2 regions of the Comamonas sp. CMM02 genome follow, and region 2 is predicted to be linked to the other one. Evidence: riboswitches for the same ligand, from Rfam matches in the RefSeq annotation. Region 2 holds a riboswitch; the other holds the start of a gene.

Region 1 (15,447 bases), on a different contig from region 2:
AATGGCACAGACGATCAGCTGGACGAGCTGGTCAAAGCACGTATTACCCGTGGGCAAACGGTTGCAGCTTCACACTACGTTTCCGTGCAGCAAGCGCGTGCCAAGTTGCAGCCGCAGCTCGATGCGGCCATCGCAGACTTCGATGTACTGCTGCTGCCAACAGTTCCAGTCGTTGCTCCGACGATTCAAAGCCTGGACGACGCGGCAGAGTTCAATCGCACCAACATGCTGGTTCTGCGCAACCCGTCCGTCTTCAACTTCTACGACCTGCCTGCAGCTTCTATCCCATTGCCCCGCTCTCAAGGCGAGTTGCCAGTGGGCCTGATGGTCGTTGGCAAGCGAGGTGCTGACCGCGACTTGCTGGCGCTCGCCCAAGCCATCAGCGCCAGCCTCTAAGCCCTAAAGAAACGCCCTCTCCAAACTGCAAAAGCACCGAGAGCCACGAAGCGCGCACTGCTGATGGCAGCAGCCATTTCAGTCGCGCTTCGTGGATGTCTCAGTGCTTTCAAAGCGGACGCCCAGCCACCTGGGTCAGTCATCCGCTACATGCGGCTTATGCCTGCACTTTGGTCAATGGAATGTAGAGCTGCCCACCCGTGCGGTTAAATTCCTCTGCTTTGGCCTGCATGCCAGCTGCAATGCCCTGTCCCTCAGCCAGCCCCTTGGCGGCTGCGAATTCACGCACTTCCTGCGTGATTTTCATGGAGCAGAATTTGGGGCCGCACATAGAACAAAAGTGAGCCACTTTGGCGCTGTCCTTGGGCAGGGTTTCGTCGTGAAAGGCGCGGGCCGTGTCAGGGTCCAGGCCCAGGTTGAATTGATCTTCCCAGCGGAAGTCAAAGCGCGCCTGGCTCAGTGCATCATCGCGTGAACGTGCACCCGGATGGCCCTTGGCCACATCAGCGGCGTGCGCCGCAATCTTGTACGCAATGATGCCTTGCTTGACGTCATCACGATCGGGCAAGCCCAGATGTTCCTTGGGCGTTACGTAGCACAGCATGGCCGTTCCCATCCAGCCAATCATGGCCGCGCCAATGGCCGATGCAATGTGGTCGTAACCGGGAGCAATGTCGATGGTCAGCGGGCCCAGTGTGTAAAACGGCGCTTCGTGGCAAGTTTTGAGCTGCTCGGTCATGTTGGCCTGAATCATGTGCAAAGGCACATGCCCGGGGCCTTCGATCATGGTTTGCACATCGTGCTTCCAGGCCACTTGCGTCAGCTCGCCCAGCGTAGCCAGTTCAGCAAACTGTGCTTCATCGTTGGCATCAGATGCGCAGCCGGGACGCAGACCATCGCCCAGCGAGAAGCTCACGTCGTACTGCTTCATGATGTCGCAGATGTCTTCAAAGTGCTCGTACAGGAAGCTCTCGCGGTGGTGTGCCATGCACCACTTGGCCATGATGGAGCCGCCACGCGAGACAATGCCCGTACGGCGCTGCGCCGTGAGGTGGATATAGGCCAGACGCACACCCGCGTGGATGGTGAAATAGTCCACCCCCTGCTCGGCCTGCTCAATCAGTGTGTCGCGAAAGATAGGCCAGGTCAGGTCTTCGGCAATGCCGCCCACCTTTTCCAGTGCCTGGTAAATCGGCACCGTGCCAATTGGCACAGGCGAGTTGCGCACGATCCAGTCACGCGTGGTGTGAATGTTCTTGCCGGTGGACAGATCCATCACGTTGTCCGCACCCCAGCGAATGGCCCAGACCAGCTTTTCCACTTCTTCTTCGATGCTGGACGTCACGGCAGAGTTGCCGATGTTGGCGTTGATCTTGACCTTGAAATTGCGGCCAATCGCCATGGGTTCAATTTCGGGGTGGTTGATGTTTGCCGGAATGATGGCGCGGCCACGGGCCACTTCGTCACGCACAAACTCAGGGGTGATGATTTTTGGAATGGAGGCGCCCAGACTGTTACCGGCCAGACGCGCTTCACGTGCGGTGTCTTGCTGGTATTGCTGCATCCACTCGCGGCGACCGTTTTCACGCAGCGCCACATATTCCATCTCCGGCGTGATGATGCCGCGCTTGGCGTAGTGCATCTGGGTCACGTTCTGGCCAGATTTAGCGCGGCGCGGCTGGCGCTGCAGTGCGGCGGCTTCTGCGCGCAGTTGCGCGACGCGGTTGTCTTCTTCCCCGCGCTTGCCACCATCATCGAGCGCCATGCGCGGGCGCCCCACGTAGAACTCGCTGTCGCCCCGCGCCTCAATCCATGCACCGCGCACGCTGGCCAGCCCTTGGCGCACGTCGATCTGCGCCTGAGGATCGGTGTAAGGGCCGGATGTGTCATAGACACTGACCTGCTCGCCGTTAGTCAGTGCAATATCACGCACCGGCACGCGCAGCTCAGGGTGCAATGCGCCGCTGAGATAGCTTTTGGTGGATGCAGGAAAAGGCTGCCGCGACTGGGCCAGCAGCTGCGCAAAACGAGTGGCATCTGGTGCATTGCCAGCAGCGGGGGTAAAGATGGAATCGGGTGCGTTCATCGCGGTCTCCTCAAAGGCCAAAGCGGGGATAAAGCGCTCCGAGGAATGCGTGGCTCTGATCTGGCCGTAGCTTGCGATGGACTGCGTCCATCACAGACCACGGTGCACCTTGGTGAAGCAAGAGATACCAAGGGTTCGGTATCGTCTTTACCAACCAGAATCTGCTGATTCCGGCCATGGCTGACGCGCCATGAGGTCAGTCCATAAAAGACAAAACCCCAGTGCGCGAGGCGCCTGGGGTGTGCTGTGCCGCATGAATCACGGCCAAGGACATGGAGATGCCATCAAGCTGTCATTCACTGGCCCTGCGTCAGGGTCCCGCTCTTCTTACGCCGGTATGAACCGGATCAAGTTCGTCGGGTTCGCAAATCAGAGATTTTTCAATCTCTTTTTACATCTCAGCGCTTTCGCACACCCCGGAGCTGCTCAAAGTATACCGACCTTTGGCAGCAACAGCGCATGCTGCATGCGGCCCCCTAGGGGTAAAACTTTTTCACCCTCGGCCATTGCACCAGCTGGTGCACGTGCAGCGGCAGGTATCCTGCCTAGCCCTTTGAGATGGAAGCATTGCAGCCATCAAAAACCTTGCGATGTGGAAAATTCGCCAAGTCATACGCGTTACTCACATGCACAGCACTGCAAGAACAGACTATGTTCACCGCTGTGTAATCCAAGCTTTGCACAGCGGTGCCACATTCCCCACTCAAACCCCAGACAGACTATGGAACTGCGTCAGTTGCGCTACTTTGTACGCGTTGTAGAACTCGGTTCCATGAGCCGTGCAGCACTGGATCTGAACCTGGTGCAATCCGCACTCAGTCAGCAAATCAGCCGCCTGGAAGGTGAGCTGAGCACCCGCTTGCTGCAACGCACCAGCAAAGGCACGGTTCCGACCGAAGCGGGCATTGCCTTCTTTCACGAAGCACAGCTCACACTGCGCCATGCCGAGCAGGCCATTCGGGCTGCACAGCAAGCACGGCTGTCCGGCGCGGTGAGCATTGGCCTGTCTCCCACCATTGCATCGGTGCTGGGTCTGCCACTGATGAAAGCCATGCGTGAGCGCTATCCCGAGGTGCGCCTGCACATGGTGTCTGCCCTCTCCGGGCACCTGACCAGCCTGCTCAATGCCCGCCAGCTGGATCTGGCCATCTTGTTTGATGACAAGAATGCAAGACGCTGGAGCGTGCTGCCGCTGCTGGAAGAAAAGCTCTACCTCATTCAGTCCAGGCAGCACCCTGTGTGCCCGCACACAGCCACCACCAGCATGGCGCAGCTGCGGGGCGTGCCGCTGATCCTGCCATCGGGCACGCATGGGCTGCGCTACTCCATCGTTACTGCGTTTGCGCACGCAGGCATTCCCTTGAACATGGCACTGGAAATTGATGGTTTGCCCCTGCTGATGGAAGCCGTCATGGCGGGCATGGGGGCCACCGTACAGCCGTGGTCTGCCGTCAAGCTGCACCACGCCGCTGAAGAAATGTTTCAGTGGTCCGAAATCATTGACGGACAGGTGCGCCGCCCCGCCATGCTGTGCGGTCTGTCTGAGGACGAGCTCTCACCCGCCGCGCTGGCTGCCCGGGTGGTGCTGCTGGACTGCACCAGGCAACTGGTCAGCAGTGGCGCATGGGCAGGCGCGACGCTGAGTCATCACGAAAACTGATACCCCCATTCCATTTGCCACCTGCCTCACCCTGAACGTTCTGCCTAGAGTTCACATTCCCCACGAGTGAGACTGCAAGGAGAGAGATTCATGGACACCGATGTTCTGGTCATCGGTGGTGGCAATGCCGCCCTGTGTGCCGCGCTGATGGCGCGCGAAGCAGGTGCGCGCGTGCTGCTGCTGGAGTCCGCACCGCGCGAATGGCGCGGCGGCAACTCCGCCCACACCCGCAACCTGCGCTGCATGCACGATGCACCGCAGGACGTGCTGGTAGAGGCCTACCCCGAAGAAGAGTACTGGCAAGACTTGCTCAAGGTCACAGGCGGTATCACCAGCGAACATCTGGCCCGCATGGTGATCCGCGCCTCCTCCACCTGCCGCAGCTGGATGCGCAAGCACGGCGTGCACTTTCAGCCACCACTGTCTGGTGCTTTGCACGTGGCACGCACCAACGCGTTCTTCATGGGCGGTGGCAAGGCGCTGGTCAATGCCTACTACCGCAGCGCTGAAAAACTGGGCGTTGAAATTCGCTACGAATCGCCCGTGGATCGCCTCGATATTGAAGACGGTGTCTTTCAAGCCGCATGGGTCAACGGCCAGCGCATCACCGCAAAAAGCTGTGTGCTGGCTGCCGGCGGGTTTGAATCCAACCGGGAGTGGCTGCGCGAGGCCTGGGGCCAGAACGAGCGCGGCGAATGGTCGGCAGACAACTTCATCATCCGCGGCACTGCGTTCAACAAGGGCGTACTGCTTAAACACCTGCTCGATGATCACCAGGTCGATGGCATTGGCGACCCTACACAGGCACACATGGTGGCCATTGATGCCCGCGCCCCGCTGTATGACGGCGGTATCTGCACCCGCATTGACTGTGTCTCGCTGGGCGTGGTGGTCAACCGGGATGCACAGCGTTTTTACGACGAGGGAGAAGATTTCTGGCCCAAGCGCTATGCCATCTGGGGGCGCCTGGTGGCACAGCAGCCGGGGCAGATTGCGTATTCCATCATCGACAGCAAAGCCATTGGCCGCTTCATGCCGCCCGTGTTTCCCGGTGTGAAGGCAGACAGCCTGCCCGAGCTGGCCCACAAACTGGGGCTGCATGTCGATACCTTCATGCACACCCTCAATACCTACAACAGTGCCTGCAAAGTCGGCAAGTTTGACCACACCGCACTGGACGATTGCCACACCCAGGCCCTGACACCGGCCAAAACCCACTGGGCACGCCCGATTGATACCGGGCCGTTTTACGGCTACGCGCTGCGCCCCGGCGTGACGTTTACGTATCTGGGCCTGAAGGTGGACGACACCGCCGCAGTGCGCTGGAGCAACCAGCCCAGCCCCAACCTGTTTGTAGCGGGCGAGATGATGGCTGGCAACGTGCTGGGCAAGGGCTACACCGCCGGTGTTGGCATGTCGATTGGCACCGCCTTTGGCCGCATTGCCGGGCGCAATGCAGCGCTGGCTGCTGCTGGAAAAGACGCCGTACACGGCGCTGTGAAAGACGAGGTTTAAGCCATGAGCATCGAATCCCTGCAAGCACTGGGCCAAGAGGCGCAATCCTTGGCCGCAGGCTCTGGCGGCAAAGTCATCCCCATTCTGCCCATGTCCGCCGCCGAAGATGAAGTGGCGCGCTCCATGCAGATTTGCAACGCCTGCCGTTATTGCGAAGGTTTTTGCGCTGTGTTTCCGGCCATGACGCGCCGCCTGGAGTTTCTCAAGGCCGATGTCAATTACCTGGCCAACCTGTGCCACAACTGCGGTGCCTGCTTGCATGCCTGCCAGTACGCACCACCGCATGAATTTGCCATCAACATCCCCAAGGCCATGGCCCAAGTGCGAGGGCAAACCTATATCGACTACGCCTGGCCACCCGCGCTGGGCCAGCTGTACAAGCGCAATGGCTTGACGCTGTCGCTGGCACTGGTCGCCGCCCTGACACTGTTTCTGGTGCTGGGTGCAGTACTGCAAGGCGGTGGCCTGAGCGCACTGTGGGGGGCTGATCTGGGCGCCAACTTCTACAACCTGTTCCCGCACAACCTGCTGGTGGGCATGTTTGCACCTGTCTTTGTGTTTGTTGTGTTTGCCCTGTCCATGGGGGTGCGCCGCTTCTGGAAAGACATCAAGCCGGCCACCAGCGGGGCCGATGTCAGTGGCGCGGCAGCCACTGAAGCCACCAGCGATGTGCTGCGCCTGAAGTACCTCGATGGCGGGCACGGTGAAGGCTGCCACAACGAAGACGATGCCTACACGCTGCGCCGCCGCCGCTGCCACCACCTGACGTTCTACGGCTTCATGCTGTGCTTTGCAGCCACCTCGGTGGCCACGCTCTACCACTACGTGTTCGGCTGGGCCGCCCCTTATGACCTGCCCAGCCTGCCCAAGCTCTTGGGTGGCGTGGGAGGTGTGATGCTGACGCTGGGCACTGCGGGCTTGTGGATGCTCAACCGCAGCCGCCACCCCATGCACGGCGATGCAAAGCAAAAGCCCATGGACCTGGGATTCATTGCCCTGCTGTTCCTCGTTGCCACCAGCGGCCTTGCTCTGTGGTGGGGCCGTGCAACCCCGGCACTGGCGCTGCTGCTGTGCCTGCATCTGGGTGCCGTCATGGCCCTGTTTGTCACGCTGCCCTACGGCAAGTTTGCTCACGGGGTATTTCGCACCGCTGCCTTGCTGCGCCACACCACCGAAAAGCGCCAGCCCAACCCCATCGGACTGGGGGCCGATTAGCCATCCGTTTTCCCTTTGCTTTCCCCCTGCTTTCCTCTGCCACTTTCATATTCATAAGACAACACAAGGAGACCCACCATGAAAAAGCGCACATTGATCCAGGCAGCCGCACTGGCTGCGACATCACTGGCATTCACAGGCCATGTTCTGGCCCAGGACTTTCCGCCCAAAAAACCCGTCACCATGGTGGTCGGCTTTGCACCAGGCGGTGCCGCCGACGCCGCAGCCCGCTTGATTGCCAAGAAGCTGGGAGAAAACATTGGCCAGTCGGTGGTGGTGGAAAACAAGGGCGGTGCGGGCGGCAACATTGCCCATGGGCAGGTGGCCAACGCGGTGGCCGATGGCTCGGTGATTTTGTTTGGCTCCGTCGGCCCGCTGGCGATTGCCCCGCACCTGATGAAGCTGAACTACGACCCTTTCAAGGATCTGGCCCCGCTGTCCGGGGGCGTGAACTTCCCTAACGTACTGGTGGCACACAAAGGCGCAGGCGTGAAGAATCTGCAGGAGTTCGTCGCGCTGGCCAAAAAATCTCCCGGCAAGGTGGATTACGCATCCACCGGTGCTGGCTCGGCCTCGCACCTGGCAGGTGAGCTGTTCAACCAGCGCGCTGGCGTTGAAATGGTGCACGTTCCCTACAAGGGCGGCGCGCCAGCTTTGCAAGACCTGCTGGGCGAGCGCGTCACCAGCTACTTTGCAGCGCCCCCCACCGCCCTGCCCCACGTGCAGACCGGCAAGCTGATTCCGCTGGCCACCACAGGCCTGACACGCCCGGCCTACATGCCCGACATTCCGACCGTTGCTGAAGCGGGCTACCCCGGTTTTGAAGCCCTGAACTGGTACGCCTTTGTTGCGCCCAGCAAGACCCCTGAGCCCATTTTGGAGCGCTGGAATGTGGAAATCGTCAAAGCCCTGAACGACGAAGGCGTGAAAAAAGCCCTCAACGACCATGGCCTGACACCCCAGCCCACTACACGCAAGGAGCTGGCAGCCTTCATCAAGAAAGAATATGACCAGTGGGGCCGTGTCGTCAAAGAGCGCAAGCTGGCTGACAACTAAAAACACCCCCGAAGTTTTCCTTCTTTGACAGCCACCTCAGGGTGGCTTTTTTTATGCCGGCAGTCTTACCTAAAGTAAGCATGCGCTTTCAAAACAAACCTCTCAAACAAATCATCTCATTGGCTAGCAACGCAACAAACCATGCGCCGGTTGCGCACGCAGTTTTTCGCAATGGGAGCCGCACCGCTCAACGCCTGATTACAGAAAAAATAGCCTTGTTACGGAGCACTTGCCGCGTTTTCTTCATACTTTCGCAGCAAGGTTTTCCCTGATTGCAAGAAATAACAAAAACGAGCGCGGCCATGTCTCCTCTGGCCGGGCCAAATGAAAGGTGTTTAGTTTTGACAGAGTCAGTATTCAAACTGCGCTACAACCCTGCGCTGGATGGATTGCGCGGCGTAGCCATCATTTTGGTGGTCTTGTCGCATGCGCACGCGCCCCTGTTTGACGGCGCTTTTTTTGGGGTCGATCTGTTTTTTGTGCTCAGCGGCTTTTTGATTACCTCGCTCTTGCTGCAAGAGTTTCACACCAATGAGCGACTGGATTACTGGCGCTTTTACCGCCGCCGCTTCTTTAGGCTGATGCCCGCACTGGCATTGTTTTTGGCCACATATTGTGTCGTTGCACCATTCCTGTGGCCTGAGCTCAATGACATCTACTCCGATGCGCTGGTGTCCCTGCTCTATCTGGCCGATTACGGGATTGCCTTCTTTGACAGCCCCGATACATTGCTGCACATGTGGTCGCTCTCGGTCGAGGAGCATTTCTACCTGATCTGGCCACCACTGCTGGTATGGCTGCTGCGCAAGACTTCACCGGGTCGCGTATGGGCACCGCTGCTGGGGCTGTGGGTGCTGAGCACGCTGTGGCGCGTGTTCTGGGTGTTCCAAGAGCAGGCGTTCTATGAAATTTTCTTCCGCTTTGACACACGCGTCTCGGGCCTGATTGCCGGGGCACTGCTGGCTGCGCTGATGGTGGAAAAGCCCAAGTGGATCGCGTACCTGCAGTCCTTGCGTGGCTATACCATGTGGCTGGTACTGGCTGTGCCACTGATCATGGAGCTGAAATGGGACGACCAACACGCCATGCTGTGGGGCATCACTGTGGTCGAGTGCGCAGCCATCGTATTGCTGCTGGCAGTACAAAAGCCCGAGGGCTTGGTGTATGAAATGCTCACCGCCCCCACGCTGCTGCAACTGGGCAAACTGTCTTACGGTGTTTATCTGTGGCACTACCCTGTGGTGCGCTTTCTGCGCGCGGACTATTCTTGGCCAGTGACCGTCATCGGCGCACTGGTGATCTCTGCAGCGCTGTCTGCCCTGTCTTTCTATACGATTGAGCGCTGGGCCATGCGTTACCGCGATGGTCGCAAACCCGTGGCCAACGCTCCACGCCCACAGCGTGAGCGCCGAGATCCACGCATGCACGAAGCCTCGCACCACTCGTCCTGAGCGTACGGGCGAGCTGTTTGCAAAGGGGGATGCCACGGCATCCCTTTTTTTGTGCGTTCAACTTAGAATCTGCCCCTAAATCCCGTGCTAACAAAGAGCCAACGCCATGAATTTGCTGTGGAAAAAAGACATCCCTGGCGCACAGAAGATACACATCGGCACCTTCATGCTATGGATGCTGGGCGCTTTGGTGCCCATCTTTTTTCGCAGTTTTGTCCCTACGCAGCAGTGGCAAAAGATGGCGTGGGGCATCTCTTTGCTGCTGACCGCTGTCAGCGCAATCTGGCTCAGGGCCTTGTACCGCAAGAACCTCTGGCGTCCTTCTGGCCCTTGGCTGACTTACGGACCTTTCAAACGCTTGCTCATGGCGCCGCTGTGCATGGCTTTTTTTGTGGTCGTGGTGTGGCTGAATGTAGCCGTCACGTTGCCACTGGGCTATACCAGCTTGGTGCATGCCAAAGTCACACGCTCGGCCACCGTGGAGAAAAAGCGTGGCTCAGGGCGCTCTTGCAAGCACCAGATCGAGATTCCCGACATGCGTTATCTTTTCTTTGAATTCTGTGTGAATGCAGATAACTTTGACACGCTCCCCAAGGGCCCTGTGCCTGCAGAGCTATCCATCCGCCGCAGCTTCTTTGGCGATCACATCCATGCGCTGCGGCTGAACGCTGCGGCCCAAAGCGCTGCACCTTGAGGACACCGCCCACCAACGCTTTGCAAAAGCACGCAAAACCTCGCCCCGGCAGCTTTATGCCAAGCCAGCGACAATAGCACCTTGCCCTGCTGACCAGCCGGGCTTTTGTTTTGGTTTTGCGGCACTGCCGCGCTTCTGGCCTGCTTGACTGTTCATGACTGCTACTGCCCCTCGCGTGCTCTCGTTCATCCCGCCGATGACGCAGCTCAACACGCCTTACCCATCCACCGCCTACATCACAGGTTTTTTGCGCTCGCGCGAGGTGAATGCGGTGCAGGAGGACCTGGCGCTGGCGCTGGTGCTCAGGCTGCTGTCCAAAGAGGGGCTGGAGCGCATCATCGATCTGGTGCAAGCCCAGTTCGACGAGAACCCCGAGCGCATGTTCAGCCCCGCCGTGCAAAGCTTCATGGGCCAGCGCGACCGCTACACCGCCACCATCAACCGGGTGATTGCGTTTTTGCAGGGCAAAGACAGCACGGTGAGCCACCGCATCGTCAGCCGCAGCTGGCTGCCTGAAGGCCCGCGCTTTGATGCGCTGGAGCATTACATGGACGATGGCTCGGGCGACCCCATTGGCTGGGCCTTTGGTGCCTTGGGCCAGCAAGACCGCGCCAAGCACTACGCCACGCTGTATCTGAACGATCTGGCCGACGTGATCCGTGATGCGGCCGACCCGCGCTTTGAATTTGTGCGCTACGCCGAGTCGCTGTCGGGCAACCAGCCCACTTTTGACCCACTGGCCAGCGCACTGGCCGCCGCACCCACGCTGGTGGACGAGGCCTTGATTGACCTCACGCGCAAGGCCATCTGGCGCCACCGCCCTACGGTGGTATTGCTGTCCACGCCCTTTCCCGGTTCGGTCTACGCGGCGTTTCGCATTGCGCAAACCATCAAGGCCGAGTTTCCGCACATCAAGCTCATCTTGGGTGGCGGCTTTGTCAACACCGAACTGCGTGAGCTCAACGAGCCACGCGTGTTTGACTACTTTGACTTTGTCACGCTGGATGCGGGCGAGCGCCCTCTGCTGGCGCTGCTGGAGCACCTGCAAGGCGAGCGGGGCCAGTCGCGTCTGGTGCGCACCTTTGTGCGCGATGCAGAGACGGGCAGCGTCAAATACATCAACATGATGGAAGCCGACATTGCCTTTGCCGAAGTGGGCACGCCCACTTGGGACGGCCTGCCGCTGCACGACTACCTGTCGCTGCTGGACATGCTCAACCCCATGCACCGCATGTGGAGCGATGGCCGCTGGAACAAGCTGACCATTGCCCATGGCTGTTACTGGAAAAAGTGCAGTTTCTGCGACGTCAGTCTGGACTACATCAGCCGCTACGAAGGTGCCAGCGCTGCCGAGCTGGCCAACCGCATTGACGCCATCGTGGCCGAAACCGGCCAGACCGGTTTTCACTTTGTGGATGAAGCTGCGCCGCCCAAGGCCCTGAAGGCGCTGTCCAAAGAGCTGATCGAGCGGGGCACCGAGATCAGCTGGTGGGGCAATATCCGTTTTGAAAAAACCTTTACGCCAGAGCTGGCCGAGCTGATGGCCGACAGCGGCTGCATTGCCGTCTCGGGCGGGCTGGAAGTGGCCTCCGACCGCTTGCTGGAGCTGATGAAAAAAGGCGTGAGCGTAGAGCAGGTAGCGCGTGTGACCAAGGCGCTGACCGATGCCGGCATTCTGGTGCACGCCTATCTGATGTATGGCTTTCCCACGCAAACCGTGCAAGACACGGTGGACGCGCTGGAATACGTGCGCCAGCTGTTTGAAAACGGCTGCATTCAAAGCGGCTTTTTTCACCGTTTTGCCTGCACCGTGCACTCGCCCGTGGGCCAGAACCCGCAGGACTACGGCGTCACCCTGCCCCCCCAGCCCAAGGCCACATTTGCGCGCAATGACATTCCGTTCATTGACGCCACCGGCGTAGACCACGACAAGCTGGGCGTTGTGCTCAAAAAGGCCATCTATAACTACATGCACGGCATTGGTGTGGAAGAGGACGTGCGCAACTGGTTTGACTTCAAGGTGCCCAAGCCCACCGTGCCACGCAACAAGATTGCCAAGGCACTGGCAGCCAAACAATAAACACTCGATAACAAAAACATAGCTGCAATCGCTTACCCAATGGACTTTTCAGATATAAAACTATCTGAAAACCTTATGCAGCAAGCGTTAACAGCTACCAAATTAAAAAGCCACATTACTGCTGCATGCAGCCACACACAACAAAGCCCGCAATTGCGGGCTTTGTTGTCAGGGCGGCGCTGCAGCGCCTCAATGCCCGCCCGCGCCCGGTGCCACCACGCGCTGCGGCTTGGGGGCCAGCCAGATCACGCTGGCCGCCAGTACAAAGCAGATGGCAATCACCGTCATGATGTTGTTGGTGGCCAGCATCACGCTCTGGTTGGTGACCAGGTGGTCCAGCGTCTGCAAGGCCGCCTGCGGCGTCAGGCCAGATTGCTGCAAGCCTTGCAGCACCTCGCCGGAGCGATCGGTCAGCCCGACCAGTTCGGCGTGCTGGCGCGTGGTTTCGTTCTCCCACTCGGTATTGACCATGGATACCGCCGCTGCGCCCGAGAGCGTGCGCAGGAAGTTCATCAAGCCTGCAGCGTTGTCCATCTCGTGCGGCTCCACGCTGGCCAGAGCCAAGCCGGTGGTGGGGATAAAGAAGAACGGCAAGCCCCAGCCCATCAGCATCAGCGGCATAGCGATGTCCCAGTAGCTCATCTCGGTGGTGGCCACCGTGCGCCACATCGTGATGACACCCAGCCAGAACACCCCGCCAAAGATCAGCTTGCGCGGGTCGACCTTGGCAGACAGCCCTGCCGCCATGGGGGCCACCATCAGCGCGAACAGGCCGGTCCACGCAGTGACCTTGCCCGACTGCGTGGCCGTGTAACCCATGAAGCTTTGCAGCCACAGCGGCGTGAGCACGTTGGCGGCAAAAAATGCAGCAAACGCCAGACTGATGGTGAGCACACTCATGCTGAAGCCCCGGTGCCGGAACACGCGCAAATCCACCACCGGGTGCTCTTCATGCAGCTCCCAGATCAGGAAGGCCACAAAGCCCACCACGGCCACAATCGCCAGCGTCACGATGGTACCGGAGGCAAACCAGTCCAGATTTTTGCCCTCGTCCAGCATCAGCTGCAGCGCGCCCACCCAGGTAAACAGCAGCACCAGCCCCACCGTGTCGATGGGGTTTTTGAGCTTGGGCAGCTCATAGCGCTTGAGCAGGTTCCATGCCGCAAACGCACAGCCAATGGCCACGGGGATGTTGATCAGAAAGATCCAGTGCCAGCTGTACTGGTCGCAGATCCAGCCCCCCACAATGGGGCCCAGCACAGGAGCTATCAGCGTGGTCATGGCCCACAGCCCCACGGCGGCTGGTGCCATGCGTGGCGGAAAAATGCGCAGCAGCAGCGTTTGCGACAAAGGCATCAATGGCCCGCCTGCAAAACCTTGCAAGATGCGCGCAAACACCAGAAAGCCCAGAGAGTTGGCCAGCCCGCACAGCAGCGAGGCCACGCCAAACAAGCCCATGGCCGTGGCAAACACCCGCACGGCACCAAAGCGGGCGGCCAGCCAGCCGGTCAGCGGCACGGTTACGGCCTCGGCCACGGCATAGCTGGTAATCACCCAGGTGCCCTGGCTGGTGGTTGCGCCCAGGTTGCCAGCAATGCTGGGCACAGAGACGTTGGCAATCGTCATGTCCAGCACGGCCACAAAATTGGCCGCCGCCAGCACAATGGCCGCCAGCCACAGCATGCCGCCCGTCAGTGGCTGACCACCAATGGTGATCGCCCCGTCGTTATTACGGTCACTCATGGCGGTGCTCACTGCACGGCGGGACCGCTGCGGGTGTCAACCGTGGCCGTCATCGACAGCCCCACCCGCAAAGGGTGCTCTGCCAGCTCTTGCGCATTGAGCTGAATGCGCACGGGCAGGCGCTGCACCACCTTGATCCAGTTGCCGGTTGCGTTTTGCGCAGGAATGGCGGCAAACGCGGCACCCGAGCCACCGCTAAAGCCCACCACCGTTCCGGTGTAGGTCACATCTTTGCCGTACAGGTCTGCATGCAGCTGCACGCTCTGGCCGGTGCGCACCTTGGGCAGCTGCACTTCCTTGAAGTTGGCATCGACGTACATGTCCTGCAGCGGCACCACCGACATCAGCGGTGTACCGGCCTGCACGCGCTGGCCAATCTGCACGCTGCGCTTGGCAACCACACCGTCCACCGGGGCGCGCACAGTGGTGCGGTCCAGATCAACCTGGGCCTGGTCACGACGGGCCAGCGCCAGCAATACCTCAGGGTTGTCTTCGGCGGTGCTGCCTTCAATCAGCGTGGCGTTCACTTGCTTGGCTCCAATGGCGGCTTCGTGGTTGGCCAGTGCCTGCGCCTGTGCAGCCAGCGCAGCCGCCAGTTGCGACTGGGCCGCTGCGAACGCGTTTTGTGCGTGCGTCAGCTCATCTCCCGAGACCGAGCCGCTTTGCGCCAACGCCTGACGGCGCTGCAAATCGACTGTGGCGCGCGCCATGTCAGCCTGCGCTGCAGTCAGCTTGGCGGCAGCGCTTTTTTGGTCGGCCGCACGGGCGGCAATCTGCGCTTTCAGGCCACCGTCATTGGCCACATAGCCTTTCACGCGGCGCACTGCGCGGGCCAGCTCGGCCTCTGCCTGCGCCAGGCTGAGCTTGGCGTCGGTCGGATCAATACGCACCAGCACATCGCCTTGCCGTACGGCTTGCGTGTCTTTCACCAGCACCTGCAGCACCGTGCCCCCCACCGAGGGGGTGACCTGTGCCACCTCCACCGCCGCGTAGGCGTTGTCGGTAGAGACAAAGTTGGAGGCATGCAGCCACCAGTAGCCGCCGGCAATGGCAGCAGCCACCACGGTCACACCGGCCAGGCCCAGCAGCATTTTGTTGCGGCGCTGTTGGCGCGCCACGGGATTGGCGCTCACGGAAGAAGCGTTTTCAGTCATAAAAACCTTGCACAAATCGGATCAGAAATAAGGGGGGGGGAGATGTTCTTGTCTGGGTGTTCAGGCGCTCAGGCCTGCGCAGCCTGTGGTGCGGGCAACGCCTGCGGGGCTTGCCAGCCACCGCCCAGTGCGCGGTGCAAGCCAATGTCCAGCGCCAGCGCCCTTGACTGCACATCCACCAGTTGCCGCACGCTGGCCAGCAACTGGTCTTCGGCAGACAGCACCTCCAGATGGTTGGCCAGCCCGCCTTCGTAGCGGTTGCGGGCCACGCGGTGCGCCTCGGTGGCAGCATCTACCGCCTGCTGCATGGCCTGCAGTTGCTGCTGCAATGCGCGCTGGCTCACTGCGTTGTCAGCCACCTCTTGCAGCGCTCGGTTGAGGGTGTTGCGGTACAGCG
Region 2 (15,447 bases):
CACGGCGCAAAACACATTGGGTGTTCGAGGCATTCATGGCATTCCGCCGGAAATGCTCAAGGCCCAGATCGACGCAGTGATGCAGGATATTGGTGTCGACGCCATCAAAATCGGCATGCTGCATGCCCCCGAAGTGGTGCACGTGGTGGCCGAGGCGATCCGCAGCTATGGCATCACCAATGTAGTGCTTGACCCAGTGATGGTGGCCACCAGTGGCGACAGGCTGATTCATGACGAAACCGTAGATGTGCTGGTGCGCGAGCTGTTTCCACTGGCCACCGTGATTACGCCCAATTTGGATGAGGCAGGCTGGTTGATCGGCGGCAAGATTACGGCCATCAGTGACATGGAATCTGCAGCCCAGGCCCTGCTGGAGATGGGCGCACCCCATGTGTTGCTCAAAGGTGGTCACTTGCCTGGTGACTGGGTGATGGATTTGCTGGCAGGCGCTGGCGGCCTGCGCAAAGAGCTGGGCTCGCAGCGCATTCACACGCACAACGGACACGGTACGGGTTGTACGCTGTCATCGGCGATTGCTGCGCACATGGCTCTGGGCTTTGATTTGGTGGCTGCTGTGGAAAGTGCGCGCACCTACATTGTCGGGGCCATTGCTTCCGGGGCGCAGGTGCACACAGGCAAAGGGCAGGGGCCACTGAACCATGGCTTTGCGCCGCTGCCACAAGTCATCTTCCGTAGCTAAGCGTTCTTCAGGGCGGGCACGTTAAAAATACAAAACGGCGCTGAAAGCGCCGTTTTTCTTTGGGTGGAGAGTTGCCACATTGCAGCTCTTACCAGCCCCAGCCCAGTTTTTCCAGCATCCACCCCTCCTGGCCTTCAGACGTTTGCACTTTGGCCCATTCGTCTTGCTTTTGAATGGTTTTGACAATGTCGTATTTCTTCAGCTTGGTGACCACGCTGTGGCTGGTGCCAGGGCCCGAGCGCAGATTGACGGTGTCGGCTTTCACCAGAAAGTGAGGTTCGGTCGATGTCAGGGGTTTGTGCACCCAGCCCAATGGCCCCTCAAAGTCTTTGACCTTGACCCAATCGTCTTGCTTGGCGATCACTTCTACGGGGTAGCCGTTGATCAGCTCCCAGGCAATTTCGGATTGCGTGCTGGGTTTTGCACGGATGTTGACGGTTTTGCCCTTGATGCTCAAAAACTCTTGTGCGTGGGCCAACGTAGGGGCGGAGGCGAGAGCGCCTGTCAGCAACAGGGCAGCAATGCCGCCGCGGCGCAGGCGGCCGGTCAGGTGAAGGGCAAGTTGAGGCAGCACGCGGTAATAACTCCTGTGAATCAATGGTTGAGGCACTTACGTATAACGCGTTGCCTGCAATGGCATGAATCATGCCTTGGATGGCGCTTCTGATTTTGGATTTGACACGCAAAAAGCAGAGCGAAATCCTGACGTCATCGCGTTGCGGCCGATATTAAGTGATGAAACGTCTAGACACAACTTGCAAATTGCCCTCACTTGATCACACGCGGGATGCTGGTGTGCGCGGTAACCAGCGCGCCAAGACAAAGCAGACAATCAATGTTGGCACTGAGCGGCCAGCTTCTGCTGCAATCGAGGGCAGGAGATGGTAAAACGCCACGCCCGACAGCCACAGCAGCACTGCAGGCCAATGGGTATGGTGTGCATCTTGCAGCCACTGGGCAGCTTGGGACAGGCGCTGAGGTGCTGACTGCCATGCCAAACGGCCCAGGATGACACCAAACAAAGGCACAAACACGGAGCTGAGCATCAATAAAAATGGCTCAATGCTGTGCATGGGCAGTACCAGTGCAAGCAGAACGCACACCAGCGTCAGAGCCAGGCCCCAGCGGCGTAGAGTCCAGCGCGGCACGATGCTGTGCGCGGCCATGGCCCCTGAGTAGGTGTCGCCATATGCATTGTCTACTTCGTCAATCAAGATCAAGGTCAGTGCAATCAATCCACCCTGGGCCAGCAGCAAGGCGGTGACCAAGTCGGCGCTAGGCAGCGTCAGTGTCACCAGGACACCCAGACCGTAGCACCACATATTGGCTGCGGCATAGCCCAGCCATGTGCCGCGCAGGGCGCTACGGCCATCGCGGCCGTGGCGTGCATAGTCGGCCACGAGGGGGAGCCAGGAAATAGGCATGGCAATGACCAGATCCATGGCGGGTAACCAGCCCATGCCGCCCGTGCCTTCACGATGCCACAGACTGTGCCAGCCTTGCTCCATTGCCAGGCCCACAAAGTGCCATGTCAGCCATAGCAGTGAAGCGATCACCAGTGGCAGTGCCACACGTGCGATCAGCTGGCGCACCAGCTTGAGCATGGAGCCACTGATCAGCAGCGCAATCACGCCACCCCAGACCAGTGTCATCACCACAGGCCAGAACGTGGACACCATGCCACCTGCCTGACGTGCAATGGCAACGCTGGCATCGCGCATGACCACCAGTTCAAATGTGCCCCAGCCAATGAGCTGCACCAGATTCAGCAAAATAGGCAGTTTGGCAAATTGACGACCGTACACATGCGTCATCAGTGCTGCGCTGGACAAGCCTGTATCGCAGGCAATTTTGGCCATCCAGCCCAAAAGGCCTGCACCTAAAGCTGAGCCTAAAACAATCGCCAATACGGCTTGCTGGGTAGACAGTGCCGGCAATAAATAGGCACCAACCTGCATGACCAGCAAGCCAACGCCCAGGCTGAACCACAGGGCCGCGTGGTCGCGCAAGGCAAACACCCGTTCAGACGGCAAAGTCTGTGACAGCGCCTGGTTAGCGGGTGTGGAAGAAGAGGGGCTCATTAAATGCTCCGTATGCCAACGAAGCAGGGGCCGTGACAGGCGAGCACCCGGGCAGCGCTCAAAGCGTGCGGGTGCATAGGCCAGCTGAACAGCTTCCCTGCGCGAGGATGATCTCAATCAGGTTCAAAGGGACTCTCTCAGCCCTCTGTCTGCGACACAGGGCACCCCTAGCGAGTTGCTGCAGGAAAGCAGCGGGGCGATTGTGCCACGTTGTTCAGAGAAGTTGCGCAGGCGCAAATCTGCCGCAGATTGCACTGTCTTTGCTATTTGATCTGCGGTGCGCGCAGTCGCGCATATTTGATAATGGGCGCCCATGCTAGAGCAGCTGCGTCACAACCGTCGATTGCACACCATCGTTTTTATGGTGTTTACAGCGCTATGGCTGGTAGCGCTGCTTTCTGGTGCGCGCGTGCGTGGGCTGGCGACGAGCAGCGATTCGCTGGCTGTTGCGATGCACGAAAGCCTCTGTATTTCAGAGGCAGAGGGTGCGGCTAGCACCCTGGTTCAGATGCCGCTTTGGGTGGGGGCACAGGTCGATCAAGACCACAGCAGCAATCCACACAGCGATCACCAAGATCCGCAATGTTTGCTCTGTATTGCACTGAGTCCGCCGCCTGCGTGGTCATTGCAACTGGCTCAATACCCTGAGCCCGCCTACCTGGAAAACTGGCGGCGCCCGGCACATTTCCCTCCCTCCTTGCAGGTGGCGGCGCAATTGCCGCCCCGTGGACCTCCCGTTTCCGCGCGCGTTTGAAACGGGCGCATTCCTTGTGGATGCGCCGATCCCTCATTCAAATTTGCCTTGACCCGCATGCACGCAGGGCAGGCGTGCCTGCACGCTTGTGACTTTTGCAGCAGGGAAGGGGCGCGGATTTTTGCAAGATGAATAAACAATTTTGGGCACCGCGTGGCCCTTTGACCCCCGGCGTGTGTGTCTGGGCGTGTGCATCCGTGTTTTCAATGGCCTCTGTCAGCCGGGCTGCAATGCCTGTTGAGCAAGGTGAGCGACTGCCAGAAGTCGTTGTGACGGCGATTCACGATCACTCTTTCGCGCAGGTGGTCACCGACCCTAAACAGCCGCGGCAACCTATTCCTGCCAGTGATGCGGCGGATTACCTCAAGAGCATTCCTGGTTTTTCTGCCATCCGAAGTGGTGGATCGAACAGCGACCCCGTGTTTCGGGGGCAGTTTGGCTCACGGCTGCCGCTATTGACCAATGGCTCGCAGTTGATGGGCGCTTGTCCCTCGCGCATGGATGCGCCCAGTTCGTACATCTCCCCAGAGACCTATGACCAGCTCACCTTGGTGAAAGGGCCGCAAACCGTGCTGTGGGGGCCTGGTGCATCGGCGGGGGTGGTGCGTTTTGATCGCCTGCCACCTGAATTTACCGAGCCTGGTGCGCGTGGTTCTGCCAGCGTGCTAGGTGCCAGCCATGGCCGCAATGACCAGCGTGTGGAGCTGGAGCTGGGGAATGCCAGCATGTTTGCTCGGATGAGTGCCAACCGCGCGCACAGCCAGGATTACCAAGATGGTGCCGGGCGTCGCGTGCCTTCAGCCTATGAAAAATGGAACACGGACGTTGCGCTGGGCTGGACCCCCGATGCCCAGACTTTGCTGGAGTTAAGCGCTGGCGCTGGAGATGGTGAGGCGCGGTATGGTGCGCGCGGTATGGACGGCACCCAGTTTCGTCGAGAAAGCTGGGGGCTGCGCTTTGAAAAGCGCCAAATCAACAGCTGGCTATCCAAAGTGGAGGCACAGCTTTACCACCACAACGCAGACCATGTGATGGATAACTTCAAGCTGCGAACACCCCCAGCGTCAGGAATGATGGCGGGTGGCATGGCCAGCAATGTGCGCCGCATCACAACAGGAGGGCGCGTCGCAGCCACTGTGCAACCCGCGGCGCAATGGGAGCTGACCACAGGCATGGATATGTACACCAGCCCGCACGACAAGCGCACAGGAACGCCACTGCTGCCTTTCCAGACAAAAGAGCGTGTGCGCGATGCCAAGTTTTCTAACTGGGGATGGTTTGCAGAATTGGGCTGGCAGGCCAGTGTGCAGACACGCTGGGTAGGGGGCTTGCGTCTGGATCAAGCCAAGGCGCAGCGCTATGGCGCGGCACAGGTCGATACACGCAGTAGCTCGGCCATGCCCAGTGGCTTTCTGCGCTGGGAGCACGTGGCTGCGGATGGCACAACGGTCTATGCAGGGGTTGGCCATGTTCAGCGCTTCCCTGATTACTGGGAGCTGATCTCGCCGGGCAATAGTGCGGTGGGCAAAGGCAATGCATTCGTAACACTCAAGCCCGAAAAAACCACCCAGCTGGATGTGGGCGCGCAATGGAAAAGTGACAAGGCTCAGGCCTGGGTGTCTGCTTATATGGGCGTGGTGCAGGACTACATCTTGCTCAATTACCCGGGCATGACCTCCAGTGTGCGTAATGTAGATGCACGTACTGCGGGCTTGGAGCTGGGCGGCAGCTACCGCTTGACGCCGTCATGGACAGGGCAGGCCACATTGGCAGGAACCTGGTCGGACAACCGTACTGATCACCGGCCCTTGCCTCAAATTCCACCTGCCGAACTGCGCTTAGGGCTGGATTACGCCCAAGATGCATGGACCGCCGGTGCTCTGTGGCGTCTGGTCCCGGGCCAGCACCGGTATAGCTTGGATGAGGGCAACATTGTGGGGCGTGATCTGGGGGCCAGCTCTGGTTTTGGCACCTTGGCCATCAATGCGAGCTATCGCGTGAATTCGCACCTCAAGTTGCTCGCGGGTGTTGATAACTTGTTTGACAAAGACTATGCAGAGCATTTGAACTTGGCAGGCAATGCAGGCTTTGGTTATCCCGGGTTCGCTCGCTTGCAAGAACCTGGCCGCACTGTCTGGGTGCGTGCAGATTTCCAGTTCTGATGCAGTTCAGCGCAGCGACCAGGTAAAGGCATAAGCACACCCTTGCCGCACTGCGGTAAGGGTGCTGTCCCTTAAAATTAGTGCCATGCCCAATCTCTATGACACCCTGATCGCTATCTTGCGCGAGCACTGGAAAACCCACAACAACGCGTATCCACAGCGCATTGAGTTAAGTGCGAGTGATATGCAATTGTTGAAGGGTGAGCGAACGCTGGTCAATGAAACGATGAACTTCAAACTCACTGACGGATGGGAAGCCAGCTTTCACGGCACCCCGGTGCAGATCGGTGATGTGTCCTGCGTGATTGATCTTCACGGTGCGCGCATTCCAGTGGTGCCAGTGCACACAGATAAGCAAGCGTAGCTGAACATCCGAATGGCTTTTGGCGCTGATGTCGTCAGCGCTGTTAGTCACCCAAAAAGCATGGCAGGTTTTCTTGCCATGCTTTTTTTATGGCCGCTGGCGCATGCAGTCTTGGTGGCGTAGATATGGGCTGTGGTCCGAATTACTTCGTGCTGTTTTTTGCATGCTGGGCCGCTGTTGGGCATGCCTGTCGGCTCATCGGCGGGGATAACCATGTTCCGCACAGCGGAAATTTCGAATAAAAAAACCACATATTCGCGCTAAGCACGAATGCAGGCTTATTGAAAGAAGTCCTTTGAAGACAATAAGTTAAGGGTTAACCCTTTGTGTTTTGGCTTTGTAAAGCGAAAAGTGTCACTTTCTGGACAAATTGGCCATGTGAGGTCTGCTCAAGCGCGAAACGTGCTGGTCTCTGACGCGACAATGGTCTGGTTTTCAGTCACAGAAACGACAGGCTATGGACGATCCGATTCTTACTATCGAAGAACGTGAAGCGATCAACTCAGGTCGCTGGTTTTCATCCCTTTCACCTTCTCTCAGGCACGACATTCTGCGATGCGCTTACGTCAAACGATTCAAAGATGGTGCGTTAATTTGCGCCCGCGGCGAAGCGCCGGAAGAATGGTTTGCGTGCGCCAGGGGGGCGGTTCGCATCAGTTCCACATCGATCACGGGCAAGCAAATTACGCTGACCTATGTCGAACCTGGGCTGTGGTTTGGGGATACCTCCATTTTCGACGGGGATCGACGCACCCACGACGGGTATGCGCACGGCTCCACCACGCTGCTGTGCGTGGCCAAGGCAGATTTCAAACGCATTTTGGCAACACACACAGAGTTTTACGAAGCCATGCTGTGGCTGGCGGCGCGCCGCATTCGGCAGCTCTATGGTTTGGTGGAAGACTTGAACACGTTGCCACTGCGGGCACGTCTGGCCAAGCAACTGCTGCATCTGGCTCGCAGCTATGGCATTCCCAGCCTTGCCAATGGCGAGGAAATTCGTATCGGCCTGCAACTGGCGCAGGAAGAGTTGGCCCAACTGCTCGGGGCATCACGCCAGCGCGTGAACCAAGAGCTCAAGGGCATGGAGCGCGAGAACATCATCCGGATCGAGCCGGGTGGGTTGGTGGTGCGCGACCGCGATGGGCTTTTGCGCATCGTGGAAACTGACCTTTAAAGACGTATGAGCAACTTTGACCATTTTGTAGGTACCAAACCCGTCTCTGAGGCACATGAATTTGATGTCCAAGTGCTGAGCACATGGATGGTGCAGCACGTTGCAGGCTTTGAGGGGCCAGTGACGGTAGAGATGTTCAAAGGGGGGCAGTCCAACCCTACCTACAAATTGATCACACCGGGGCGCAGCTACGTCATGCGTTCCAAGCCCGGCCCGGTAGCCAAGCTGTTGCCGTCTGCGCACGCCATTGAGCGTGAGTTCAAGGTCATGAGCGGCCTGGCGGGTACCGATGTCCCTGTGCCGCACATGTACGCATTGTGTGAGGACGAGTCCATCATTGGCCGCGCCTTCTTCATCATGGAGTTCAAAGAGGGGCGCATTCTGTGGGACCAGTCTCTGCCCGCAATGACCAACGCGCAGCGCGGTGAAATTTACGACGAGATGAACCGCGTGATAGCGGCGCTGCACACCGTGGATGTGCACCAGCAGGGTCTGGCTGACTACGGCAAGCCCGGCAATTATTTTGAACGCCAAATTGGACGCTGGAGCAAGCAGTACACAGCCTCCGTCACGCAGCCCATCCAAGAGATGGACCAGTTGATGGCGTGGCTGCCAGCGAACATGCCCGATAGCGCCAGGGACGAGCGCAAGGTCTCCATCGTGCATGGTGACTACCGGCTGGACAACGTCATGTTTGCTCCTGATGCTGCCAAGGTCATCGCCGTGCTCGACTGGGAGTTGTCCACACTGGGCCATCCCCTTGCAGACTTTAGCTACCACTGCATGGCCTGGCACATTCCTGTCAGCCTGGGGCGTGGCATCGGTGGCTTGGATATTCAGGCGCTAGGCATTCCCAGCGAGGCGGAATATATGCGTCGCTACTGCGAGCGCACAGGTCTGGCAACGCCTGAGCAGCTCAAGGCAGACTGGAACTTTTATCTGGCCTACAACATGTTCCGCATTGCGGCCATCTTGCAGGGCATTGCCAAACGTGTGGAGGCCGGAACAGCTTCCAGCGCACAGGCCAAGGCAGCAGGCGATACGGCACGTCCGATGGCACAGCTGGCATGGTCGTACGCACAGAAACACGGCGCTTGAACAGCGCCGGTCACAACCCCCCTTACCCCCTTGTGTGTTAGACGGCCTGTAGCTGCCGGGGGGCAGTGCATGCCCATGTTTGCTAGTTAACGAAAAGGAGCACTCCATGGATTTTGATTACTCCCCTAAGACCAAGGAATTGCAGGCACGCTTGCTGCGTTTCATGGAAGAGCACGTCTACCCTGCAGAAGAAACCTTTCACCATGAACTGGAAGCCAATACGCAGGCAGGCAAGCGCTGGACACCACTGAAAGTCATTGAAGGCCTGAAAGAAAAAGCCAAAGAGCAAGACTTGTGGAATCTGTTTTTGCCCAAAGACACGGCTGAAATCGCTGGTGTTCAGGGGGCGGGGCTGACCAACCAGGAGTACGCGCCACTGGCCGAGATCATGGGGCGTGTGGGCTGGGCATCCGAAGTGTTCAACTGCTCGGCGCCTGACACCGGCAACATGGAAACCATCGCCCGATATGGCTCCCAGGAGCACCGCGACCAATGGCTGCAGCCACTGCTGCGCGGTGAGATTCGCTCTGCCTTTGCGATGACCGAGCCTGAGGTCGCCTCCAGCGACGCCACCAACATCTGCACACGCATTGAGCGCCAGGGCGATGAATACGTCATCAATGGCCACAAATGGTGGATTTCGGGGGCGGGTGACCCGCGCTGTGCAATCTACATCACCATGGGCAAGACCGATCCAGAGGCCGCCAAGCACTCACAGCAAAGCATGGTGCTGGTTCCTGCCGATACCCCGGGTGTGCGTGTAGTGCGCCCCTTGAGCGTGCTGGGATTTGACGATGCGCCGCACGGTCACATGGAGATGTACTTTGAGAATGTGCGCGTACCTGTCAGCAATGTGCTGCTGGGTGAAGGCCGTGGTTTTGAAATTGCCCAGGGCCGCCTTGGCCCTGGCCGTATTCACCACTGCATGCGCTTGATTGGCCAGGCAGAGCGTGCATTGGAGCTGATGTGCAAGCGCGCTTCCAGCCGCGTGGCGTTTGGCAAGACCATTGCCCAGCAGACGGTGACGCAAGAGCGCATTGCTGAAGCGCGTTGCCGCATTGACATGGCCCGTCTGCTGACGCTCAAGGCGGCATGGATGATGGATACCGTGGGCAACAAGGTAGCACGTTCCGAGATCGCCATGATCAAGGTGGTTGCTCCGCAACTGGCCTGCGATGTGATCGACTGGGCCATGCAGGTGCACGGTGGTGGTGGCTTGTGCCAGGACTTCCCGCTGGCCCACGCCTACGCCACATCGCGCACGCTGCGCTTTGCAGATGGCCCGGATGAAGTGCACCGCAACGCGATTGCAAAGTGGGAGCTGGGCAAGTACGGCACCTATGGACGCGACGCACAGGTGCCCATTACACGGGGTGCATAAACAGGCCGTGCAGACCACAAAAAAAGCGACCCGAGGGTCGCTTTTTTTGTGGGTGCTGGCGCAGTGGCTTATTGCACCTTGGCCTTGGCGCGCAGCGCTTCTTGGAACTGCATCATCTTTTGCTGTTCCAGCTGCTCGGCGATCTGGGGCTTGATGTCTTCCAGACCAGGCAACTGGGCATCGCGCAGGTCGTCCACGCGAATGACGTGCCAGCCAAACTGGCTCTTCACGGGCGCATCAGACAGGCCGCCCTTTTGCAGCTTGACCATGGCTTCAGTGAACTCAGGCACATAGTTGGCAGGGCTGGCCCAGCCCAGATCACCGCCTTGCGCTCCCGATCCTGGGTCCTTGGATTCTTTCTTGGCGATGTCTTCAAACTTTTTGCCAGCCTTCACTTCTGCAATGATGGCCTTGGCGCGGTCTTCAGATTCCACCAGGATGTGGCTGGCGCGGTATTCCTTGCCTGCGTTGGCTTGTACGAACTTTTCGTATTCAGCCTTGATCTCGGCGTCGGTGACCGGGTTCTTCTTTTGGTAGTCGGTGAACAGGTCGCGGATCAGGATGGTCTGGCGGGCCAGATCCATTTGCTGCTTGTACTCCGGTGTGGCGTCCAGACCGCGTTTGGATGCTTCTTGCATGAAGATTTCACGGGCAATGACTTCTTCCTTGATCTGGGCGTCCATCTCAGGAGGCACTTGGCGGCCAGAGCGCTCAATTTGCTGCTTGAGCACAGTCACGCGCTCCAGGGGCACGGCCTTGCCGTTGACGATGGCCAAGTTTTGCGCAGAAGCCGAAAGGGCGACAGTGCCCAACACGGCGGCAGCCAAAAGGCTGGGCAAAAGCTGTTTTTTCATGCGGAAATCCAAGAAAAAGATAAGTGGTTGGTGCCCGCCAACGACCGTTGGCAGGTCTAGCTAATCGTCTGCTTACAGCACTTCAATCGCCAGGGCGTGCAATCCTTGGTCGATAAAGTGTTGCAAGGAATCATACACAACGCGGTGACGTGCAACACGGCTTTTGCCTTCAAAAGCAGGTGCAGCGATACGGACGCGAAAGTGCGTGCCAAAACCAGTGCCATTGGCCCCTGCATGGCCAGCGTGCGCCGCGCTTTCGTCAATCACTTGCAGTTGCGTGGGTGCAAGCTTGTCTCGCAGCATTTGCTCAATGGCTGCGGCGGTGATGCCTTCACTCATTGCCCGGCTCCTTGGCCGAAGTCTGCTCGGGTTCCTTGAGGTAGCGGCCCAAGTACAGGGCCTGGCCTACGACAAATACCAGCATCAGGCCAATACCGCCAAACATCTTGAAGTTGACCCAGGCATCGGTATCAAAGTTAAAGGCCACCCACAGATTCAGTACGCCCATGACCGCAAAGAAGCTGGTCCAGGCCCAGTTCAACGTGGTCCATACGGACTCTGGTAATTGCAGCTGCGCGCCCATCAGACTCTTCAAGAAATTTTTCTTGAAGATCAGATGACCGACCAGCAATGCGCCACCCATCAGCCAGTACAGCACGGTGGGTTTCCATTTGATGAAGTTTTCATCGTGGGCCAGCAACGTAGCGCCACCAAACAAAACAATCACACCCAGACTGAGCCACTGCATGGTTTCTACCTTGCCAGTTTTGATGCGCAGATAGGCTATTTGGATGATGGTGGCCACGATGGCAACGGCCGTGGCGGCGTAGATGCCCCAGACCTTGAAGGCCACGAAAAACAAAATAATGGGGAAAAAGTCGATCAGCAGTTTCATGAAATGCATTCGGACTGGGAGAAGTCCGCGGTCATGCGAAAAAGATGCCAAGCATGCCATAGCACTGCAGACATGCTGGCCCTAAAACCTTCAAGGCGCAGGCTTTCAGCGATGCAAAGGTCAATTGCTGCCATCACCACTGTCACCGCTGTCGGTGTGGGCGCTGTCCAGACTGTCTTCGTGCGGGGTGCAGGCGCTGCCCTGTGAGGCTGGGTCGTGAAAGTTCAGCGAGGCTGAATTCATGCAGTAGCGAAGCCCCGTTGGCTGGGGACCGTCTTCAAACACATGACCCAAATGTGCGCCGCACTGGCTGCACACAGTTTCAGTGCGCACCATGTGGTGGCTGCGATCTACTATTTCGGTGATTGCCCCGGGAACGGCTTTGTAAAAACTGGGCCAGCCGCAACCGGCATCAAACTTGGTGTCGGAATGAAACAGCTGCGCACCACAGCAGACGCAGTGATAGCTGCCATCGGCCCAGTGCTGCTCGTACTTGCCCGTGAACGGGCGCTCTGTCGCCGCGTGGCGTGTGACCTGGTAGGCCACTGGTTCAGCACCCTGCGCTTGCAATGCTTCAAACCATTCGGTGTCGGTCTTTTGGATGGGGAATGTCATGACGAGCAACTGATCGCAATAGATGAGGCCCAGTCGGGCGGGAAATCAGCCCAGGCGCTGTGCGCTGGGTGATCGACAAAAGGCTGACTTAGCACCTGCTGCAATGATTGCACCATGCTGAAATCACCGGCCTGTGCGGCCCGAATGGCCAATTCACCGACGTGGTTGCGCAGCACAAAGGCCGGATTGGTGCTGAGCATTGCATGGGCATCAGGCGCTTTGCCTGTTTGGACGGACAGCTCTTGATAGGTGAGCAACCAGCGGTCAAACGCAGCGGTATCTAAAAACAGCTCGCGTGCGCGCTCGTAATCGTTGTCTTGGGCGGACAGGGACAGACGGCGCCAGAAGATGGTGTGATCGACCCGGCTGGCGGCCAGAATGTCCAGCAACTGCCCAATGACGGGCGTGACCGCTGCCTCATGGCTGTCGGCGGCCGATGGCAGGCCCAGCTTGTGGCACATCAGGCGGCGAAATGCGTGGCTGAACGTGGGGCGGTAGGCCTCCAGCGCCTGCACAGTGATGTCTTCGTCTTCAATCAGCGGCAGCAGGGCTTGACCCAGACAGAACAGGTTCCAGTAGGCAACTTGCGGCTGCTTGTTGAATGCGTAGCGGCCCTGATGGTCACTGTGGTTGCAGATGTGGCTGGGGTCAAAAGCATCCAGAAACTGAAAGGGGCCGTAGTCAATCGTGAGCCCCAAGATACTCATGTTGTCGGTGTTCATGACCCCATGGCAAAAGCCCACGGCCTGCCAGTGCGCCACCATCTGTGCGGTGCGCTGACCCACCTCATACAGCAGCGCTGCGTAGGCGTTGCCTGTGCTGGCGCTGCCACTTTGCCAGCCATTTCGGCAAGCGGGGTAGTAGCGGTCAATCACATAGTCGGCCAGCTGACGCAGCTCGTGCTTCATGTCGCGTGCGGCAAAGTGTTCAAAATGGCCAAAGCGCACAAAGCTGGGTGCCGCGCGGGTCACCACGGCGGCGGTCTCGGCTTCTTCGCGGTAGACGGGGCCATCTGACGCCGTCAGGCACAGTGCGCGTGTGGTGGGAATACCGAGCGCGTGCATGGCCTCACTGCATAAAAACTCGCGGATGCTCGAGCGCAGCACTGCCCGGCCATCACCGCCACGTGAATAGGGCGTGCGCCCTGCGCCTTTGAGTTGCAGCTCCCAGCCTGCAGCGGTTTCACCCAGATGAATGGCCCGGCCATCACCCAGCTGGCCTGCCCACACGCCAAACTGGTGGCCGCTGTAGACGCTTGCATAGGGCTGGCTGCCGGGCAATACGGTGTTGCCGGTGAAGGCTTGCAGGGCTGCATCGGTGTACAGAAACCCATCAGACAAGCCTGCGAGATTGGCAACTTCAGGGCTGCGAGCCACCCATTGCGCATTGGGCAAGGGTGTGGGTTGTAAGTGGGTAAGGAAAGCGCTGCCAAGGCGGCCAAAGCCTTCTTGCCACGCTATGGCGCGAGAACCATCGGATGAATGCATGCAGCCATTGTGGCCAAGCTGTGAAACCTTGTTGCGTGCAGGAAATGGGCTGTGAAAAGCCGTCCAACTGGCACATTGGCGACACATGCATGCTGGAAAGCCCGCAATCGGCGCTGTGGGGGCTGCGCTTAGGATGCAGGATTAAAGTGTTGCCAGCCTGTGTGCTGGTGCAGCGCATGGTCTTTACTCGAACACCCAAGGAGCAACATCCATGCAAGGATTGATGCAAAACCAGCAGTTACTGATTTCGTCGTTGATTGAGTTTGCAGCACGGCACCACCATGATGCGCAGATCGTCTCTCGCCGTGTAGAAGGCGATATTCACCGTTATACCTATGCTGATCTGGGGGCGCGTGCCAAGCAGCTGGCCAATGCGCTGGATGGCCTGAAGCTGGCCCATGGCGACCGCGTGGCATCGATTGCGTGGAATGGCTACCGGCATATGGAGATGTACTTTGGCGTCAGTGGCTCTGGCCGCGTGCTGCACACCATCAACCCGCGCCTGCATCCGGAGCAGGTGGCCTGGATTGTGAACCACGCGGAAGATCAGGTGGTGTGCTTTGACATGACCTTCCTGCCTTTGGTGCAGGCAGTGCATGCCAAATGCCCCACCGTGCGCCAATGGGTGGCCTTGTGTGATGCCGACAAACTGCCTGCGGACAGCGGCATTGCGGGGCTGATCAGCTATGAGGCGTGGATTGGCGGGCAGAGCAAAAACTACCGCTGGCCGCAGCTCGATGAAAACACCGCCTCCAGCATGTGCTACACCAGCGGCACTACAGGCAACCCCAAGGCGGCGCTGTACAGCCACCGCTCGACCGTATTGCATGCCTATGCAGCTGCACTGCCTGATGTGATGGGCTTGTCGGCGCGCGATGCGGTGCTGCCCGTGGTGCCCATGTTCCACGTCAACGCCTGGGGCATTCCGTATTCAGCAGCGCTGACAGGGGCCAAGGTGGTGTTCCCCGGCCCGGCGATGGACGGCAAATCGTTGTACGAATTGATGGAAGCGGAAGGGGTCACCTACGCTGCGGGCGTGCCCACGGTCTGGCAGATGCTGTTGAGCCATGTGCAGGCCAGCAAGCTGGGCTTTAGCACATTGCGCCGCACGGTGATTGGTGGCGCAGCCTGCCCGCCTGCCATGATTACGGCGTTTGAAGAGGGCTTGAACGTGAAGGTGCTGCACGCCTGGGGCATGACCGAGATGAGCCCGCTGGGCACGCTGTGCACGCTCAAGAACAAGCACTTGAAACTGTCCAAGGAAGACCAGTTCAAGATCAATCAAAAGCAAGGCCGCGCCATTTATGGCGTGGAGATGAAGATTGTGGATGCCGAGGGCAATGAGCAGCCCTGGGATGGAAAAACCTACGGAGACCTGCTGGTGCGCGGGCCGTGGATCATTGAGCGTTACTTCAAGGGCGACAGCCCGCTGGTGATGGACGAGCAGGGCTTGGGCTGGTTCCCCACCGGAGACGTGGCCACCATCGATGAAGACGGTTTCATGCAAATCACCGACCGCACCAAAGACGTGATCAAGTCTGGCGGGGAGTGGATCAGCTCGATCGACATTGAAAACATTGCGATGGGCCACCCCGCAGTGGCCATGGCGGCCTGCGTAGGCATGCCGCATCCCAAGTGGGACGAGCGCCCGATAGTGGTGGTCTCTAAAAAGCCCGGTGCTGAATTGAGCCGCGAAGAGCTGCTGGCTTTTTACGAAGGCAAGACTGCCAAGTGGCAAATCCCGGATGACGTGGTGTTTCTGGATGCCATTCCGCTGGGTGCTACGGGCAAGATGCTCAAGACCAAGCTGCGGGATCAGCTCAAGGATTACAAGCTGCCATCGGCGTAGCTGGCGGTACAGCGGGGTTTGCTCCCCGCT

The links. A riboswitch is a leader RNA that binds a small molecule or an ion and turns the genes downstream of it on or off. The one in region 2 is predicted to bind thiamine pyrophosphate.
Region 1: it holds a riboswitch for thiamine pyrophosphate, as region 2 does, so the genes downstream of both, thiC (phosphomethylpyrimidine synthase ThiC) here and IB213_RS09095 (cytosine permease) in region 2, are expected to answer to the same signal.

What each region holds. Positions count from the first base shown of each region.
Region 1 covers NZ_JACUZW010000001.1:820,239-835,685, reverse strand. Annotated here, with positions in the region: gene IB213_RS03845 (amidase) at 1-396, shown strand, start outside; gene thiC (phosphomethylpyrimidine synthase ThiC) at 554-2,482, opposite strand; TPP riboswitch at 2,790-2,911, opposite strand; gene IB213_RS03835 (LysR family transcriptional regulator) at 3,204-4,142, shown strand; gene tcuA (FAD-dependent tricarballylate dehydrogenase TcuA) at 4,233-5,657, shown strand; gene tcuB (tricarballylate utilization 4Fe-4S protein TcuB) at 5,661-6,872, shown strand; gene IB213_RS03820 (tripartite tricarboxylate transporter substrate binding protein) at 6,951-7,928, shown strand; gene IB213_RS03815 (acyltransferase) at 8,270-9,379, shown strand; gene IB213_RS03810 (hypothetical protein) at 9,486-10,073, shown strand; gene IB213_RS03805 (radical SAM protein) at 10,228-12,153, shown strand; gene IB213_RS03800 (DHA2 family efflux MFS transporter permease subunit) at 12,343-13,896, opposite strand; gene IB213_RS03795 (HlyD family secretion protein) at 13,905-15,050, opposite strand; gene IB213_RS03790 (efflux transporter outer membrane subunit) at 15,119-15,447, opposite strand, start outside.
Region 2 covers NZ_JACUZW010000002.1:849,187-864,633, forward strand. Annotated here, with positions in the region: gene thiD (bifunctional hydroxymethylpyrimidine kinase/phosphomethylpyrimidine kinase) at 1-700, shown strand, start outside; gene IB213_RS09090 (SH3 domain-containing protein) at 789-1,274, opposite strand; gene IB213_RS09095 (cytosine permease) at 1,477-2,781, opposite strand; TPP riboswitch at 2,859-2,960, opposite strand; gene IB213_RS09100 (hypothetical protein) at 3,095-3,535, shown strand; gene IB213_RS09105 (TonB-dependent copper receptor) at 3,664-5,697, shown strand; gene IB213_RS09110 (hypothetical protein) at 5,783-6,061, shown strand; gene IB213_RS09115 (Crp/Fnr family transcriptional regulator) at 6,519-7,238, shown strand; gene IB213_RS09120 (phosphotransferase family protein) at 7,245-8,336, shown strand; gene IB213_RS09125 (acyl-CoA dehydrogenase family protein) at 8,443-9,717, shown strand; gene IB213_RS09130 (peptidylprolyl isomerase) at 9,786-10,571, opposite strand; gene IB213_RS09135 (BolA family transcriptional regulator) at 10,644-10,910, opposite strand; gene IB213_RS09140 (septation protein A) at 10,903-11,466, opposite strand; gene msrB (peptide-methionine (R)-S-oxide reductase MsrB) at 11,587-12,081, opposite strand; gene IB213_RS09150 (YdiU family protein) at 12,078-13,568, opposite strand; gene IB213_RS09155 (3-(methylthio)propionyl-CoA ligase) at 13,780-15,417, shown strand.